One region of the Paenibacillus allorhizosphaerae genome, then DNA from elsewhere that is predicted to be linked to it. Evidence: riboswitches for the same ligand, from Rfam matches in the RefSeq annotation. Region 1 holds a riboswitch; each other region holds the start of a gene.
The links. A riboswitch is a leader RNA that binds a small molecule or an ion and turns the genes downstream of it on or off. The one in region 1 is predicted to bind S-adenosylmethionine.

Region 2: linked by a shared signal. The riboswitch ahead of ACFQI7_RS06870 (NUDIX domain-containing protein) and the one ahead of ACFQI7_RS06445 (methionine ABC transporter ATP-binding protein) in region 1 are both predicted to bind S-adenosylmethionine.
Region 3: linked by a shared signal. The riboswitch ahead of metA (homoserine O-acetyltransferase MetA) and the one ahead of ACFQI7_RS06445 (methionine ABC transporter ATP-binding protein) in region 1 are both predicted to bind S-adenosylmethionine.

Annotation. Positions count from the first base shown of each region.
Region 1 covers NZ_JBHSRV010000001.1:1,451,184-1,456,590, reverse strand. The annotation lists gene ACFQI7_RS06455 (Ig-like domain-containing protein) at 1-876, opposite strand, end outside; gene ACFQI7_RS06450 (amino acid permease) at 1,496-2,953, shown strand; SAM riboswitch class I at 3,091-3,227, shown strand; gene ACFQI7_RS06445 (methionine ABC transporter ATP-binding protein) at 3,419-4,450, shown strand; gene ACFQI7_RS06440 (methionine ABC transporter permease) at 4,431-5,099, shown strand; gene ACFQI7_RS06435 (MetQ/NlpA family ABC transporter substrate-binding protein) at 5,152-5,407, shown strand, end outside.
Region 2 covers NZ_JBHSRV010000001.1:1,560,361-1,565,767, reverse strand. The annotation lists gene abc-f (ribosomal protection-like ABC-F family protein) at 308-2,284, shown strand; gene ACFQI7_RS06875 (undecaprenyl-diphosphatase) at 2,486-3,070, shown strand; SAM riboswitch class I at 3,124-3,232, shown strand; gene ACFQI7_RS06870 (NUDIX domain-containing protein) at 3,330-3,809, shown strand; gene ACFQI7_RS06865 (ABC transporter permease) at 4,015-4,818, opposite strand; gene ACFQI7_RS06860 (ABC transporter permease) at 4,822-5,407, opposite strand, start outside.
Region 3 covers NZ_JBHSRV010000004.1:380,349-385,755, reverse strand. The annotation lists gene ilvD (dihydroxy-acid dehydratase) at 1-133, shown strand, start outside; gene ACFQI7_RS18100 (hypothetical protein) at 279-575, opposite strand; gene ACFQI7_RS18095 (HRDC domain-containing protein) at 829-1,830, shown strand; gene corA (magnesium/cobalt transporter CorA) at 1,935-2,870, opposite strand; SAM riboswitch class I at 3,403-3,533, shown strand; gene metA (homoserine O-acetyltransferase MetA) at 3,650-4,576, shown strand; gene ACFQI7_RS18080 (PLP-dependent transferase) at 4,573-5,407, shown strand, end outside.

The DNA.
Region 1 (5,407 bases):
CTGCTTGTTGAGTCCGAGCTTAACGGCGTTGTCCACATCGACCTTGATCGTCGTCGATTTGGTGCCGTAGGTGGCGACGACTCTCGTCTGCCCCGGGCCGTAACCCGTAATTTTACCTTTTATGACGTCGGCAACATCCGGATCTTCCGAATCCCAGTCGGCTTGATCGGTCACGTCTTTCGTACTGCCGTCCGGGTATGTAGCCGTCAACGTAATCGTAATATCATCCTTGAGCAGCAAGGAGACTTCGGAAACATTCGGATCCACCCGTTTGGCGATCTCGATGTTGACCGGAACGGATACCGTCTGATTGTTGAACTTGGCCGTGACCGTGGCGGTACCTGAGCTTTGGCCGGTAACCAGGCCGTTCACGACGGTGGCGACCGATCCGTTGTCGATATTCCATTCGGCTTTGTTCGTCACGATTTCGTTCGTGCCATCGTCGTAATAGGCGGTAAGCCCGATCTGCTTCGTTGCGCCTTTTCTCAAATCAATCGTCTGCACATCTTTAATGAGAGAACGTACGCGCTTGGATACTTTCACATTCACAACAACCGTCTTATCCATATAAGTCGCCGTAATGACGGCGGTGCCTTCCTTTTTCGCGGAAATGCTGCCGGCGTACACCGAAGCGATATCGGAAGCGCCTGAATTCCAATCCGTTTTCACCGTTACGTTCTCCGTCGATCCGCTTGTATAGATAGCCGTCGCCGTTAACAGAAACGTCTCGCCGACTTCCAGCGAAACTTCGTTTTTGTTCAACACCAAATTGGATATTTCGGTTTGCGCGAAAGCGGCCGTCCCGCTAAAGCTGCAAAGGCAAATGGCAAAAACCATGAAGAATGCGATCAGCCTTTTGCTTTTTTGAAACCGCATGTTTCCATCTCCTTCTCTCTGAACTTCTGGGTTAGTCTTCATCTAACTATATATCGGCAGAGAGGGGCGGAAAATTTAGGTTGTTCACAATAAAGTTGCATTTTTTGTCGACGTCCATTACTCGGAAACGGCGAACCAATCGAAGCTTTGCTTCGCGAGCAGCTTGCGCTGCCCTTTGAATTCGTCGTCGTAAAGTTACGTCATCGTCGTTCGCCAGCGGAAAGTTCGCGGAGTGCTGTCTGATGAAATACAAGCATCGCTCGAATTGAACGGATTGCCGATGAATAAATTCGGTTGTTATGAAAGAAAATGACAAGGTAAAACGGATTGGCAATTGACGGAGGAGCGGATTCGGTCGGTGAAGCGGATGATCGAGGGGGCAAGCACGAAGCAAACCAGCGATGCGAAAGTTATCAAGATTGCGATGGCGAAATTTGAATCGTGTAGGAGCGGCAAAAAGTCGCCGAAGACATGCGTGAGGGACCTAGCCATACAATTATATCCATTGCTTAGAACTCTGTTTTTCCGTAAACTATTATAGGTTTGTAAGTATAGGTCACCGAAACCGCCGTTTTCGTTGGCCTCTTTATTTTCTCTAGCAGAGAAAGGAATTATCTGGATGAACAACAAGATGGAAACAGCGTCGCCTCAGCAACTAAAGCGTGGGCTGAAAGCGCGACACATGATGATGATTTCCTTGGGAGGATCGATCGGCACCGGTTTGTTCCTTGCGAGCGGAGGCGCGATTCATTCCGCCGGACCCGGCGGAGCGCTCGTAGCATACGCCGCAATCGGTATCATGGTTTATTTTCTGATGACAAGCCTTGGCGAGATGGCTGCTTATATGCCGGTAGCCGGCTCTTTCAGCACGTATGCAGGGCGTTTCGTCGATCCTGCGCTCGGTTTCGCGCTTGGCTGGAATTATTGGTTCAACTGGGCCGTGACGATCGCCGCCGAACTGTCGGCCGCAGGGCTGATCATGAAATTTTGGTTTCCGGACAGCCCTTCGCTGCTCTGGTGCGTTCTTTATTTGGCGCTTATGATCCTGATCAATTATTTATCGGTACGGGGATACGGGGAATCGGAATATTGGTTCGCCTTTATTAAAGTGGCAACCGTCATCATTTTCATTGTCGTAGGCCTCATGATGATCGTCGGCATTATCGGCGGTCAAGCCGTCGGATTCAAGCATTTCACGGAAGGGGATGCGCCGTTTCACGGCGGATTCATGGCGATGCTGGGCGTCTTTATGGCCGCGGGCTTCTCGTTCCAGGGAACCGAGCTGATCGGGATTACGGCCGGAGAAAGCGAAAACCCGCGAGTCAACGTGCCGAAAGCGGTTCGTCAGGTGTTTTGGCGTATTTTGCTGTTTTATATATTGGCCATACTCGTTATCGGTCTGTTGATTTCGTATACCGATCCGGTGCTGATCAATGCCGATGTGGATAACATAGCGGTAAGTCCGTTTACGATCGTATTCGAAAATGCGGGCTTTGCCTTTGCCGCTTCGGTTATGAACGCGATTATCCTGACCTCCGTTTTGTCGGCAGGCAGCTCCGGCATGTACGCTTCAACGCGAATTCTTTGGGTACTCGCCAAGGAAGGCAAGGCGCCTCGCTGGCTCTCCGGCTTGAACCGCCGCGGCGTGCCGGTTGCCTCGCTGGTGGCTACGGCGGCTATCGGCATGCTGGCCTTTTTTACCTCGCTCTTCGGCGACGGGGTCGTGTATATATGGCTGCTGAATTTGTCGGGGATGTGCGGCTTTCTTGCCTGGCTCGGCATCGCGATCAGCCACTACCGCTTTCGCAAAGCGTATGTGCTGCAAGGGCGGAGGATCGAAGAGCTGCCGTTTCGAGCCCGCTGGTTTCCGTTTGGGCCGATCTTTGCCTTAATCCTTTGTCTCATTGTAATGATCGGACAAGGCTTTTCGGCATTGTCCGGAGAGGCGGTCGATTGGTATGCGCTGCTGTCCTCTTATATCGGGCTGCCGTTGTTTTTCGCGATGTGGGTGTGGTACAAGCTCAAGCACAGCACGAAGATGATTCCGCTCAAGGACTGCCGGTTTGATGAAAATTGATCGATGCCATCATTTTCATAGGCTTTGACCGGCGAGTTTGCGCCTAAAAAGTATTGACGGAATGAAAATTATTTTATACACTAACCGAGTGTCGAATTAACCAGTGGTTAGCAATGGAATAATCGAATAACGGAAACTTCTTATTAAGAGAGGCGGAGGGACAAGGCCCTATGAAGCCCGGCAACCGTTCCAACCGGTAGGAACCGCAGCGTTTCTCACCGTGGAAGTCTGGTGCCAATTCCTCCAGAACCGTCCTGGTTCTGGGAGATGAGAGGGACAAGAGTTAGCATATAACCCCTGGACCTCTGTGTCCAGGGGTATTGTTTTTTAAGATCAGAATTTATAAGTTTTCAGCGAAGCTGAACAATTCTGATCTTTCAAGAAAAGCTTCCGTTAAAACACGAATGTATCTTCATCGAAAGGCTTCGATTAGAAGCTTTTCTTATCGGGAGGAGGTGTCGCACAATGATCGAATTGCAGCATATCGTTAAGGACTACCAGTCCGGCAATCACAAGGTGACGGCGCTGAACGATATTAACCTGAGCGTGAACAAAGGGGAAGTGTTCGGCATTATCGGCCACTCGGGTGCTGGGAAAAGCACGCTGATCCGGACCATCAATTTGCTCGAACGCCCAAGCTCGGGGCGGGTATTCATCGATGGCGTCAATATGACGGAGCTTGCGAGCCGCAAACTGCAAGAGGAACGGCGTACGATCGGCATGATTTTTCAGCATTTCAATTTGCTCAGCTCGGCGACGGTGGCTGATAATATCGCTTTTCCGCTTCGCCTGGCGAAACGTTCGAAAGAGACGGTGGAGCGAAGAGTCGCGGAACTGATCGGGCTTGTCGGACTTGACGGCCATGAGAACAAATATCCCGCCCAGCTGTCTGGTGGGCAAAAGCAACGGGTCGGCATTGCCAGAGCGCTCGCTACGAATCCAAAGGTTCTTCTCTGCGACGAGGCGACTTCCGCCTTGGACCCGCAAACGACAAACGCGATCCTTGCTTTGCTTTTGCGGATTAACCGGGAGCTCAACATTACGATCGTCCTGATTACGCATGAGATGCAGGTGATCCGTTCGATTTGCGACCGCGTTGCCGTCATCGACGGCGGAAAGATTGTGGAGACGGGGCCGGTATCGCAAGTTTTCCTGAAGCCGCAGCACCCGACCACCCGGGAATTCGTTGAACAGGTGTCGGGCGCGGTGGACAAAGGGCTGCCGCTTATGGAAGAAGCCGGCGAGCCGCAGACACTCATACGTATTACATTTATCGGGGAGCAGACGTATGAACCGGCGCTGTACGAGACGATGCGGGACACGAACGTTCCTTTCGTCATATTGCAAGGAACTGTCTCCCGGCTGAAAAATACACCGTACGGACAGCTTGTATTGGAGCTGCACGGCGCGCAAAGGGACACGGAACAAGCAATCGAAAGGCTGCGTAGCCGCGGCCTCGATGTGGAGGTGATTCGACATGGATCTGACCGCGCTTAAGGAGCTGGATTGGGCGGAGATCGGACAAGCCAGCTATGATACGCTGACGATGCTGGGGGTGTCCACGTTATTTACCGTGCTGATCGGGCTGCCGCTCGGGGTAATCTTGTTTGTGACGGCCCGCGGACAGCTGCTGCAGCAGCCGGTAGTGTATTCGGTGTTATCCGTGATCGTTAACGTGCTGCGGTCCGTACCGTTCATCATTTTAATGATCCTGGTCATTCCGTTCACGAAGCTGCTGGTCGGCACCTCCATCGGCGTTCCGGGTACGATTCCACCGCTCGTTATTGCGGCCGCGCCTTTCTTTGCCAGACTGGTGGAGACGTCGCTGCGCGAAGTGGACCGCGGCGTCATTGAGGCTGCGCAATCGATGGGGGCGACGTATTGGCAAATCATATGGCGCGTGCTGCTGCCTGAAGCGCGTCCGGGACTGATTGCGGGAATTACGATTACGGCGGTCACGCTGGTTTCGTACACGGCGATGTCCGGAGCGATCGGCGGCGGAGGGCTCGGGGATTTAGCGATCCGCTACGGCTACTTACGCTTCCAAATGACCGTTACGATTGTGACCGTACTCATTTTGCTTGTGTTAGTTCAAATCCTGCAATCGCTAGGCGACCGGATCGTCCGGAGATATCAGCGGAAGTAAGGATTTTCATATATAAATAATATTATGTTACAACGATAGGGAGGAACCAACCGTGAAAAAAATCGCAATGACCGCATTATCGATCGTTCTAGCCTTTTCGCTTTCCGCTTGCGGCAAGAAAGAAGCTGCTGCTCCCGGGAATGCTGCCGGTGGCGCGCCTGCCGCGGCGAAAGAAGTGACCTTGAAAGTCGGCGCTTCCAGCGTACCGCATGCCGAAATCCTGAAGTCGATCAAACCAGCGCTGAAGGAGCAAGGCGTTAACCTAGAAATCAAGGAATTTACCGATTACGTTCAACCGAATGTGCAGC
Region 2 (5,407 bases), 110 kb from region 1:
TAAGCACACGTTTCCTGAAACAACTTGTTACGGTTCGCAATCCGGCATCGGCCAGCCAGTCGATTCGGTTGCAACGGCATACAAGCGGTATTTTTCATTGGAAAAACACCGGTCAGGGATACGTGCGTCGTGTTTGGGGACTTTTTGCGTGCGAGCATAGGCAGAAAACCGTAAATCGCAGACCGTGAACGCAACTGCCGCAGTTTTGGTTTTTCACGCTCATGCGACGCTCTATTTCCCCAATCCATTCGACCGTATGCCGCCGGCTGCGGTTTTTTTGTATATTGAAACGGAACGGGGGATTTCTATGCTAGTACTCAAAGTGAAAGATTTGCATAAGGAATGGGACGGCGTGAAGCTGTTCGAGCAGGTGACCTTCGATGTGAAGGCAGGTGAACGCGTCGCATTATTCGGACGCAACGGCGTTGGCAAGACGACGCTGCTCCAAGGGCTGCTAGGCCGAATATCATTGGATGGCGGAAGGGTCACGAGGCTGATTCCGTTGGACGAATGGGGCTGGATGGATCAACAGGTCCAAAGCGCCCGCTCACTCACGGCACTCGAATTTGTACAATCCGGGTCCCCGGCACTATTCAGGCTGAAGCATACGCTTGCGCAGCTGGAAAGACGGATGAAGGAGACGGCGGATGCAGGCGGAGGGCAAACCGGAGGAGAAAACGACGATTGCAAGCAACCCGAACCGGCCGGTGTCAGAATGAATGACCGGGTCGAAACCGAAAGCGCGCCGGATAGCGGCGCCGATCCGCTCGCGGCATCCGAAGGCGATTTGGAAACGGTGATGACGCAGTATAACGATGCCTACGCGCAATATTTGCAGCTCGACGGCTACGGTTGGGAAGTGAAGGTGGAGAAATGCTTGCAGCAGTTGAAGCTGGAGCCGTCGGTATGGGGCCAGTCGTTCGACCGGTTAAGCGGCGGGCAAAAGACAAGAGCGCAGCTGGCCGCCATGATGGTGCGCGAACCGAAATTGATCGTGCTCGACGAACCGACGAATCATCTGGACGCGGAGACGCTCGATTGGCTGGAGCAGTGGGTCCGGACGTATCCCGGCACCGTATTGTACGTTTCCCACGACCGGACGTTCATCGACCGGACGGCGACTGCGATCATCGAGCTGGAGCCGCACGGCTGCCGGCGCTATGAAGGCGGGTATACCGATTACCGTGCGCAAAAAGAGCTGGAGCTTCGCACGCAGGAAGCGTTGTACAGGAAACAGCAGCAGGAACGCGAGAAGCTGCTGGAAAGCATTCGCAAGTATGCGCAATGGTTTCAGCAATCGCACAAGGCGGCGGGACAGAACGATTTTTACCGCTCGAAGGCGAAGAAGAACGTTTCCCGGATGCATGCCAAAGAGGCGGCCTTGGAGCGGCTGGAGCTAAACGAAGTGAACAAGCCGCGCGAAACGGCGCAACTGAATATGCAACTGGACAGCGAAGCGGTCGGCGCAGCCGTGTTGCTGCGCGTGGAAGACGCAAGCTTTGCTTATGAGGAAGGGCGTTCGATCTTCTCGCAGTTCAGCCTGACGGTGAACCGGGGCGACCGCATCGCGGTGATCGGCCCGAACGGTGCAGGCAAGTCGACGCTGCTGAAGCTGGTCACCGGTCAGCTGTCTCCGGCATCCGGGCACGTGCGGACGAATCCGCAATTGTCCGTCGGCTATTTTGCACAGGAGCTCGGCAACCTGGAGATGGAGGAAACGATACTGAACAGCTTGCTCAAGCTGCCGGACATGACGCAATCGCAGGCACGGACCATACTCGGATGCTTCTTGTTTTCGCGCGACGATGTATTCAAGAAAATCGGACATTTGAGCATGGGGGAGAAATGCCGGGTCGCATTCCTGAAGCTGCTGTTCGGTCGAGCGAACATGCTTGTGCTGGACGAACCGACCAACTATCTGGATATCGATACGCGCGAGCGGGTGGAAGATGCGCTCCATCATTATCCCGGTACACTTCTGCTCGTTTCGCATGACCGCTACTTAGTTCGTAAAACGGCGAATCGGCTCGTGATCATGGATGGGTGTCATCCGCCGCAGGCATTTCCCGGAACGTATGACGAGTACATGTCCAAAGATCGGAGCAAACCGTTCACGGCAGAGGCGCTTCGTAAAGAAAACGAGCTGGGGCAGCTCGAACTGCGTCTCGCTCGACTCATCGGCAGCCAAGAACCGGAGCAGCCGAAGGAGCGGCAAGAGCTTATGAAGGAAATACGACAGGTGCGCGAGCGAATTGCGGATCTCCGTCGGGAGAAGAACGAATGACGGCAGCGGGGTTTTCCGCCGCATTGTTTCACGGACAACAACATTAACATCGGAGATTCAGCAAATTACTACAGCTTTTGGTTGAAAAATCGCGCTTTCAGACTTTTTCCGACGAAATCATTTCATCAGGTGAAAAGATTGTAAAGATTATGTTAAAATGGGTTGGTGCTCGATATCATAGAAATGAGGTCATACAGGTCGATGAACTACGAATTATTCCAATCCATTAATGATTTAGCGGGTCAAAGTCCATTGTTGGACGCAATCATGATTTTTATTACGAAAAAAGCGCTGTACATGTACGCACTTATCCTGCTGCTTATGTGGTTCCTGGGAAGCGAGCGTTCCAAAAGAACCGTTGTGTTCGCCGCAATTACCGGCGCGCTGGGATTGCTGATCAACTTCATTATCGGCCAAATTTATTTCGAACCGCGGCCGTTTGTCGCACACACGGTGAAACTTCTGGTGGATCATGCCGCCGACGCATCTTTCCCGAGCGATCATACGACCGGCGCCTTCTCGCTTTCGCTCGCCGTATTGCTGCTTAACCGCAGAATCGGTTCGTTTATGCTGGCGCTGGCGATTTTGACCGGATTTTCGCGGATCTATGTCGGTAACCATTATCCGTTCGACGTGCTTGGAAGCATCGTTGTTTCCTTGGTGGTCAGCATCGCAGTGTACAAGCTGAGCCCGGTATTTGAGCCGGTTTCTCGTGCGATTATCGCCATTTATAACCGCATTCCGTTCGTCCCGAAGAATAAGAAGGGCGTATCGGCCGGACATTAAATTTCAGTTGAAGTTTTGGAAAAGTATGTTAATCTATTGTCACAATTGAAAATCTCTTATCCAGAGTTCGGTGGAGGGACTGGCCCTATGAAACCGCGGCAACCGGCTTGCTCAGCAAGAACGGTGCAAATTCCTGCAAGGCGCATGCCTGGAAGATGAGAGGGAAGAATACGGCGATTTATGCTGCAGCCCCCTGTCATTTTTTGATGATACGGGGGTTTTTCAATTTGTACATAAACAAGAACAGGGGAGACGAGCCGTGACAATAAGAACAAGGGTCGCCTGCATAGCGGTGCGGGACAACGGGGTGGTTCTAATGAAAAAGCTCATTCCAAGCTATTTCAACTTCAATCAATTAACGCCGCCTGGAGGAGGGCTGGAGCTGAACGAAACGTTGGAGGAGGCTTGCATTCGGGAAATGTACGAGGAAACCGGCTTGATCGTCGAACAGCCGGTCATGAAAGGCGTTATTTCTTACATTAATTACGCGAACAATACATGTGCCGTGACGATGCTGTTTTATACGAATCAAGTACTCGGCGATCTCGTAACAAAAGAGCCGGAGAAGCATATCCCGGAATGGGTCGATCTGACAACCATTCGGGAGAACAAGCTTGTTCCCGAATATTACAATGCGTTTATTGGGATGGTTTTGGCCGGACGGCCGCTAGTCAACGCCAGGCTGGAATGGAACAAGCCGGGAGCTGGCGTGCCTTTCGGGTGGACGGTCGTATCGTAGCAGAAATGCGAGGTGCAATTGCTCGAATATGAATCGCATGCTCCCATAACTGGGCGGAACGGACGAGGCGGAGCTAATCCAGCGGTACCATGAGAGAGCGGGCTTGCCTGAAAATCAAAAAGCGCCCCACGCATCGATGCTCTCGTCGAACATGCCGGACGATTGCACTGTATTAACGGAAGCGCCTGTTTTTTTGCGCATGATTCTATGATCCAGTACTCTGGTACCGGTTAACGCCTTTGTGCCATATAAACAGCGACAATACAAGCAGCACGATGCCGATGATCGGGGTGCCGAACCGGAACCACGAATGGAACAAGCCTTCTCCTTCTTTACCCAAAAAATATTGCGATGGATAAAAATTGACGAAGCCGTACGGGACCACAAACGTCAAAAAGATTTGAATCCACTTGCTATAAATCGAGATCGGATAGTCCATGAAGCCGCGAAAACCGTAAATCATCGTATCGGTAAACGAATTCGATTTGACGAACCAGAAACTCATCGCCCCGGAAATAATCAGCAAGGCGGCCTGGATGAACGTCGCGCCGGCAATCGTCAGGATGAAATAACATACATTCAGAACGGTCCATTCGATATGCAGATGCTGAAAGCAAATGGAGAATACGATGGCCGACAAAATAATATGCCCGAGGAAATGCTGGTTGAATTGCCGGAAGATCAAGTGGACCAGCGGATTCATCGGCTTGACAAGCACGCCGTCGAACTCTCCGCGCTGAACCATCCATTCGAGCGCGCGCATCGGCGACCAGACGAACAAACTGCAAATGCCGTAGGACAGCAAATTCAGCGTGTAGAGAAACAACACTTCATAGAAACTCCACCCGCCAATGCTTTTGAATTTCGAAAGCACGATCCAAATCCCCATGTACGTCGAACCGTAGGTCGTAAATTGAATGAATATATCCATGAAAAACGAGAAACGGTATTCCATCCTTGATTTCAAATAGATGGACAAAAATTGCGAATACAGTTTCAACACATGCATGCGTTAACCTCCCTGGATGACCAGCTTGCTGATGCCTCTTCTCCATACAAGCTCCGAGACGAGAAGAAGGATGCCGATCCACATGAACTGCTGGACAATGAGCAGCAGTGCGCCGGACCATTCGGTTTTGCCCAAATAGATCGAGATTGGCGAGAAATAAATGAGGCGAAACGGCAGGAACGCCGATACGTGCGTCAAGATTTGCGGGAAAAACCATAGCGGAATCCAGACGCCGGAGAACACTTTGATGACGTCGGACAGCAGTCGGCTCAAATGGTAAATGTTAAGGTACCAGAAACCGACCATGCCGAGAATATAGGCGAGCAAAAAGTTAATGACGAATCCGTTAATCAGCGCGACTGCGAACAGGAGCAGCAGGTGAACCGGCGGAATATGCAGCGGGTAAAAGATTGCCGCGATCACGACGAGCGGCGTGAGCTCGAAGAAAATCCGCGAAGCGCTGGTGCCCATCGCTTGGAACAGCATGCACGTCTGCAGACTGATCGGCTTCATCAACTGCAGGCCGATATCGCCAGAGCGGATTTTATCGCCGATGCGAAAGATCGTATCGTTGTTGACGAATACCGAT
Region 3 (5,407 bases), on a different contig from region 1:
CATTAGCGACGAAGAATTCGAACGCCGCAGAGCGAACTGGAAAGGGTTCGAGCCGAAGGTGAAAACCGGCTATTTGGCTCGCTACTCCAAGCTTGTAACCAACGCGAGCACCGGCGGGATCATGAAAATTTAATTACAGCACCAAGCCAAAATGCTGGGTCCGCAGTTCCTGATAAAAAGGAACGCGGGCGCAGCGTTTTTTTCAAGATCGGTGCTGTGCTGCGGTCAAGGCCGCTGTATGCGACGTTCGAGACATGCGCTCGCTCGAAGTTTGTTAGCTATTCCTCGGCGCGGTCATCCCCCGCAGAATCATGGGTTTCATGCGCCCCCGGGTAGCCTCGGGATATCCCGGCATGCAGCTCGCGGTTTTCGTACGTATACGTGTTCGGCGAACGTTGATCCACGCGCCACGGGGTGCTTTTGCCAAGCGTCTCGACTTCGATGCTGCTGCCGTAAGGACCTTCCGGAAATTCTTCCGCCGTCAAATCGTTGCTTTGCGATAAAACGGTGCCGACATCAGTATACTTTTTGTCAGGCGCTTCCTGTATAAATCCGTCTTGATTGTTGTCTGCCATCGCACTTCCTCCTTGCGGGTTACTTTGTCGGTTACATTGTTTCCCGAAGCAGGCGGGCTTATCCTGCAAGGCGGACGGAACGATTCCATAAAATATGTTGTCAAAAATACATTTCTGTGCTAACATGGAAATAATTTCAAACGCGATCGTGAGGAAGCACCTCTCTTGCATATGGATGCCATATGGAGGAGGGGTGCTTTTTGTCGTTGCGGTTGGAACCATATCCGGTTAGGAGGGACGCACATTGAATCTGATGTTTTTGAACAGTTTGGAAAAGGAGACGGGAGAAGGGAGGGTACGAACGGCGCAAGTCTCGATAGGGGAAAATCAGGGAAGCTTGCATGTGCTGTGGACGGAAACGAAGGAGGATGGCCATCGGACGCAAGAAAACTGGTACGATGGATCGCATTGGGACGAGCTGCTTGCCGCCTTCCGGGAACGGCTGTTCATGAAGCAGTGCGACGGGTTTAAGCCGGTTGTGGACGTGAGCGGGAGCGACTTGGCCGGCTCGGACGGACGCAGCATCTATATTCAGATGCTGCAATATTACAGCGAAGCGAACAGCGATGAGAAGCTGTACGAGGCGCTGCGCGGCTGGCGGCTGAAACAAGCCGGCCGGGAAGGGAAGGCGCCCTTCATCGTCGCCACGAATCGGCAGCTTCGCATGATCAGTGCTTTTGTTCCGCAGACGGTGGAAGAGCTGCAGCAGCTTCCAGGCTTCGGGCGCGGCAAGACGGCTGCTTATGGTGCGGATATACTGGCTTTGACGGTCCAGTGCGAGCGCAATACGTCGTTCCCGCTCACTTGGGTCGAAGGCGAAATCAACCGCGAGGACTTCCACGGCTGGCTGCTGCAGGAGAAAGAGCGGAAGCGGAAGGCGGAGGTGGAGAAGCAGGAGATGAAGCGCACGCTGCTGGAGGCGATCCATCGGGGCGAGCGGCTTGATGCGCTGCAGGAGCAAATCAAAGTGCAGCGCCGCGACCTGCTGCTGTGGATCGAAGAACTGGACCGCGAGGGCTACGATCTGGAGGCGTATATCGAACAGGTGTTGGAACAAGTGCCGCAGACGGAGAGAGAGCACGCATGGCAAGCGTTCGAGCAGCAAGGGGACCGGTACTTGAAACCGATACTGCAAACCGTTTACCGCGATAATGAGTTCAGCGCGAAAGAGGTTGACCGGATTTATGAATGGCTTCGCCTGCTTCGTCTGAAGTTTCGCCGCGTGAACGGGTTAAAGACGGGGGAGGCGAGCTGAGCGAACGACGGAACAGAAAAGGTTCTTGCCGATAGATTAACAACGGCAAGAACCTTTTGTCGCCATGGCAGGCGCATCGTATCTTTATAGCGGCGAAGCAGGCTTCACAGCCAATCTTTTTTGCGGAATAAGACAAACATCGAGGCGCCGACCAACACCATGAAGACAACCGCCGCGACGCCGCCGAAATCCCAATGAAGACCGGGGATGTAATCGAAGTTCATCCCGTAAATGCCTGTGATGAACGTCAGCGGCATGAAAATTGTCGTTAGCGCTGTAAACACGCGCATAATCTCATTCGCGCGGCTGGCGATGCTCGATTGATAAGCTTCGCGCAAGTTCGCCATCAAATCGCGGAACGTATCGAACGTTTCCGATATCTTTACGGCATTCTCATAAATGTCGCCGAAATATTTTTTCAGCGGCTCGCTGATCAGCCGGAGCTCTTTTTTGTGCAGCGTGCCGATGACTTCCTTTTGCGGGACGAGCACTTTTTTCAACCACAAAATTTCGCTTCGGAGGCCGATAATTTCGTTCAAATGCGATTTTTTCGTATGCATGAGGATGTCTTCCTCAAGTTTCTCGATCTTCGCTTCGATCCGGTCGCCGACATTCATGTAATTGTCTACGATCAGGTCCATCAAGTGGTATAAAAACTGATCCGGCTGCGTAACTTCCTCTTCCCACAGAATGGGTTTCAGCGCACGGATTTCATTGATTTTTTGACGAGTGATGGTAATGATATAATGCTTGCCCAGAAAAATATTGAGTGCGCGCAGAAAAATTTCTTCGTCATCGAAACGGATGCTGTTCATCACAATAAAATAATGTGTATCGTATAGTTCGATCTTCGGACGCTGCTCTTCTTCCGTCAGTACGTCTTCGACGGCAAGCTCATGAAGATGAAATAAGGGCTGTAACATTTCCAAATCCTCAACATCGGCGTCAATCCAATAAAAACCGTGGTGAGGCGGTTCGATCGTCTGGGTAATGTCTTCGACAAGCGTGAAAACGCCGTCCTGAACTAAGCGTGCCTTCATAGGTTCCACCCCTTCGTGTGATCGAGAGGAACTTTGGCCAACCGGCCGCGCTTTCGTGCAGGCGTTTAGTAAGCATCTCAACGATGCTGCGTATCAAAATCGAAGGACGTTTGCGCAAGCATCGAACGAGTCCGGCCGCCGGGTTCCGCTCGAAATATTCGGTTGTTGTTGAACGCAGATACTCCTCGGGTCTCCGTCCATTCGATTGCTGCACCCCTTTTTACACGTTTATTGCGTCGAACTGCGCACGGCAGCGTCAACGATCCCTGTTTGCACCGCTGTCGGCCATTTTTCAGGAATACTTGTCTAAGTATAAACCTTCAAAAATAAGCTTTCAAGACAAAATCAGCGGATTCGATGACCCTGTTTGCATTTTGTCTTACTATATGCATATGCATTCGGGGGGATTTGGTTCCTATGGGTGCAGCATCCCGCGATAGAAGGCGATTGTCATAACGTTCTTCTTGACGGTGGAACCTTTTTCGATTACATTAGTAATATCCAAACACAACCAAATAGATTCGGTTTCACACTCTTATCAAGAGCAGGTCGAGGGACTAGCCCGATGACACCCGGCAACCGACAGAACTTTGCGCTTAACCTGCGCAAGGCGATGCACGGTGCTAATTCTTGCGGAAGCTTCAGGCTTCTGGGAGATGAGAGAGGACGATGTATGCATACAAAGGCCTTTCTCGTACGTGCGGGAACAGGTTTTTTTTGTCGCCTTCCGCATTTTAGAGTGCGAGATGAACGAATCCAGCCAAGAAGGAGTGAACCCGATGCCCATTAAAGTTCCTGACCAACTGCCGGCAAAAGAAGTGCTCATCAACGAGAATATTTTCGTTATGGACGAAAGCGTTGCTTTTCATCAGGACATTCGACCGCTTCGCATTGCGATTTTGAACCTGATGCCGACCAAGGAGACAACCGAAACTCAACTGCTGCGGCTGATCGGCAACACTCCGCTGCAAGTCGAATTTATATTGCTGCATCCAAGAACGCACACTTCCAAAAATACGTCTCCCGAGCATTTGGAGCAATTTTATAAAACGTTCGACGACGTGAAATATGAGCGTCTAGACGGTATGATCATCACTGGGGCGCCGGTCGAATTGTACGATTTCGAAGACGTCACTTATTGGGATGAACTGAAGCAGATTATGGAATGGAGCAAGACGCATGTTACTTCCACGTTCCACATTTGCTGGGCGGCTCAGGCAGGTCTGTATCATCATTTCGGCGTGCCGAAGTACGGTCTCGAAGAGAAAATGTTCGGGGTTTTCCCGCACACGGTAAGCAAGCCGAACGTGAAGCTGCTGAGAGGCTTTGACGAGCTGTTCCTCGCGCCTCAATCGCGCCATACCGAAGTGCGGCGGGAAGATATCGAGCGCCATCCGGAGCTGGAAATTTTGTCGGCATCGGAAGAAGCGGGCGTATACATCGTCGCTACGAAAGACGGAAAGCAAATTTTCGTTACCGGTCATTCCGAATACGATGCCTGTACGCTTAAATACGAATATGACCGCGACATCAACAAAGGGCTCGAGGTTGCCGTTCCGAAAAACTATTACCCGAACGACGACCCGTCCAAACCGCCGCTGAATACGTGGAGAGCCCATGCGAATCTGCTGTTCTCCAACTGGTTGAACTACTATGTATATCAAGAAACGCCGTATGATCTGCACAAGGGAGAGTATGTAATATGAGCCACAGCGGCAGCGAAGATTTGAAAATCGAGAGCCGACTTGCACAAATCGGTTCCCAGGAAGAGCCGGTTACCGGAGCCATCAGTTTTCCGGTGTATCAAGCGACGGCGTTCCGTCATCCGAAGCTTGGGCAAAGTACGGGCTTCGATTACGCTCGGACGAAAAGTCCGACGCGCAAAGTGCTGGAGGACGCGATAGCGGAGCTCGAATCCGGCGACGCAGGGTTTGCCTGCAGCTCGGGGATGGCGGCGCTGCAAACGATATTCGCTTTATTCAGCCAAGGGGATCATTTGATCGTATCGCTCGATCTGTACGGAGGGACGTACCGGCTTCTGGAGAAAATCATGTCCCGTTTCGGCGTCACCGCTACGTATGTGGACACGAACGACCTGGATGCGCTTGAATCCAATGTTCTGCCGAACACGAAAGGAATTTTGATCGAAACGCCGACCAACCCGCTGATGATGATTACGGATCTTGCGCTTGTCTGCGGCTGGGCGCGCAAAAAAGGCTTGATCTCCATCGTCGACAATACGCTGCTCACGCCGTTCTTCCAACGTCCGATCGAGCTTGGCGCCGACATTGTCATTCATAGCGCAACCAAATATTTGGGCGGGCATAACGACGTGCTCGCTGGCTTGATCGTCACCAAGGGCAAAGAGCTGTCCGAGCAAATGGCGTTCCTGCATAATTCGATCGGAGCGGTGCTCGGCCCGCAGGACAGCTGGCTGCTGATGCGCGGCATGAAGACGCTGGCGCTGCGCATGGAGCGCCATCAGCATAACGCAACGGTCATCGCCTCCTATCTTCAAGAGCATCCGCTCGTCGAAG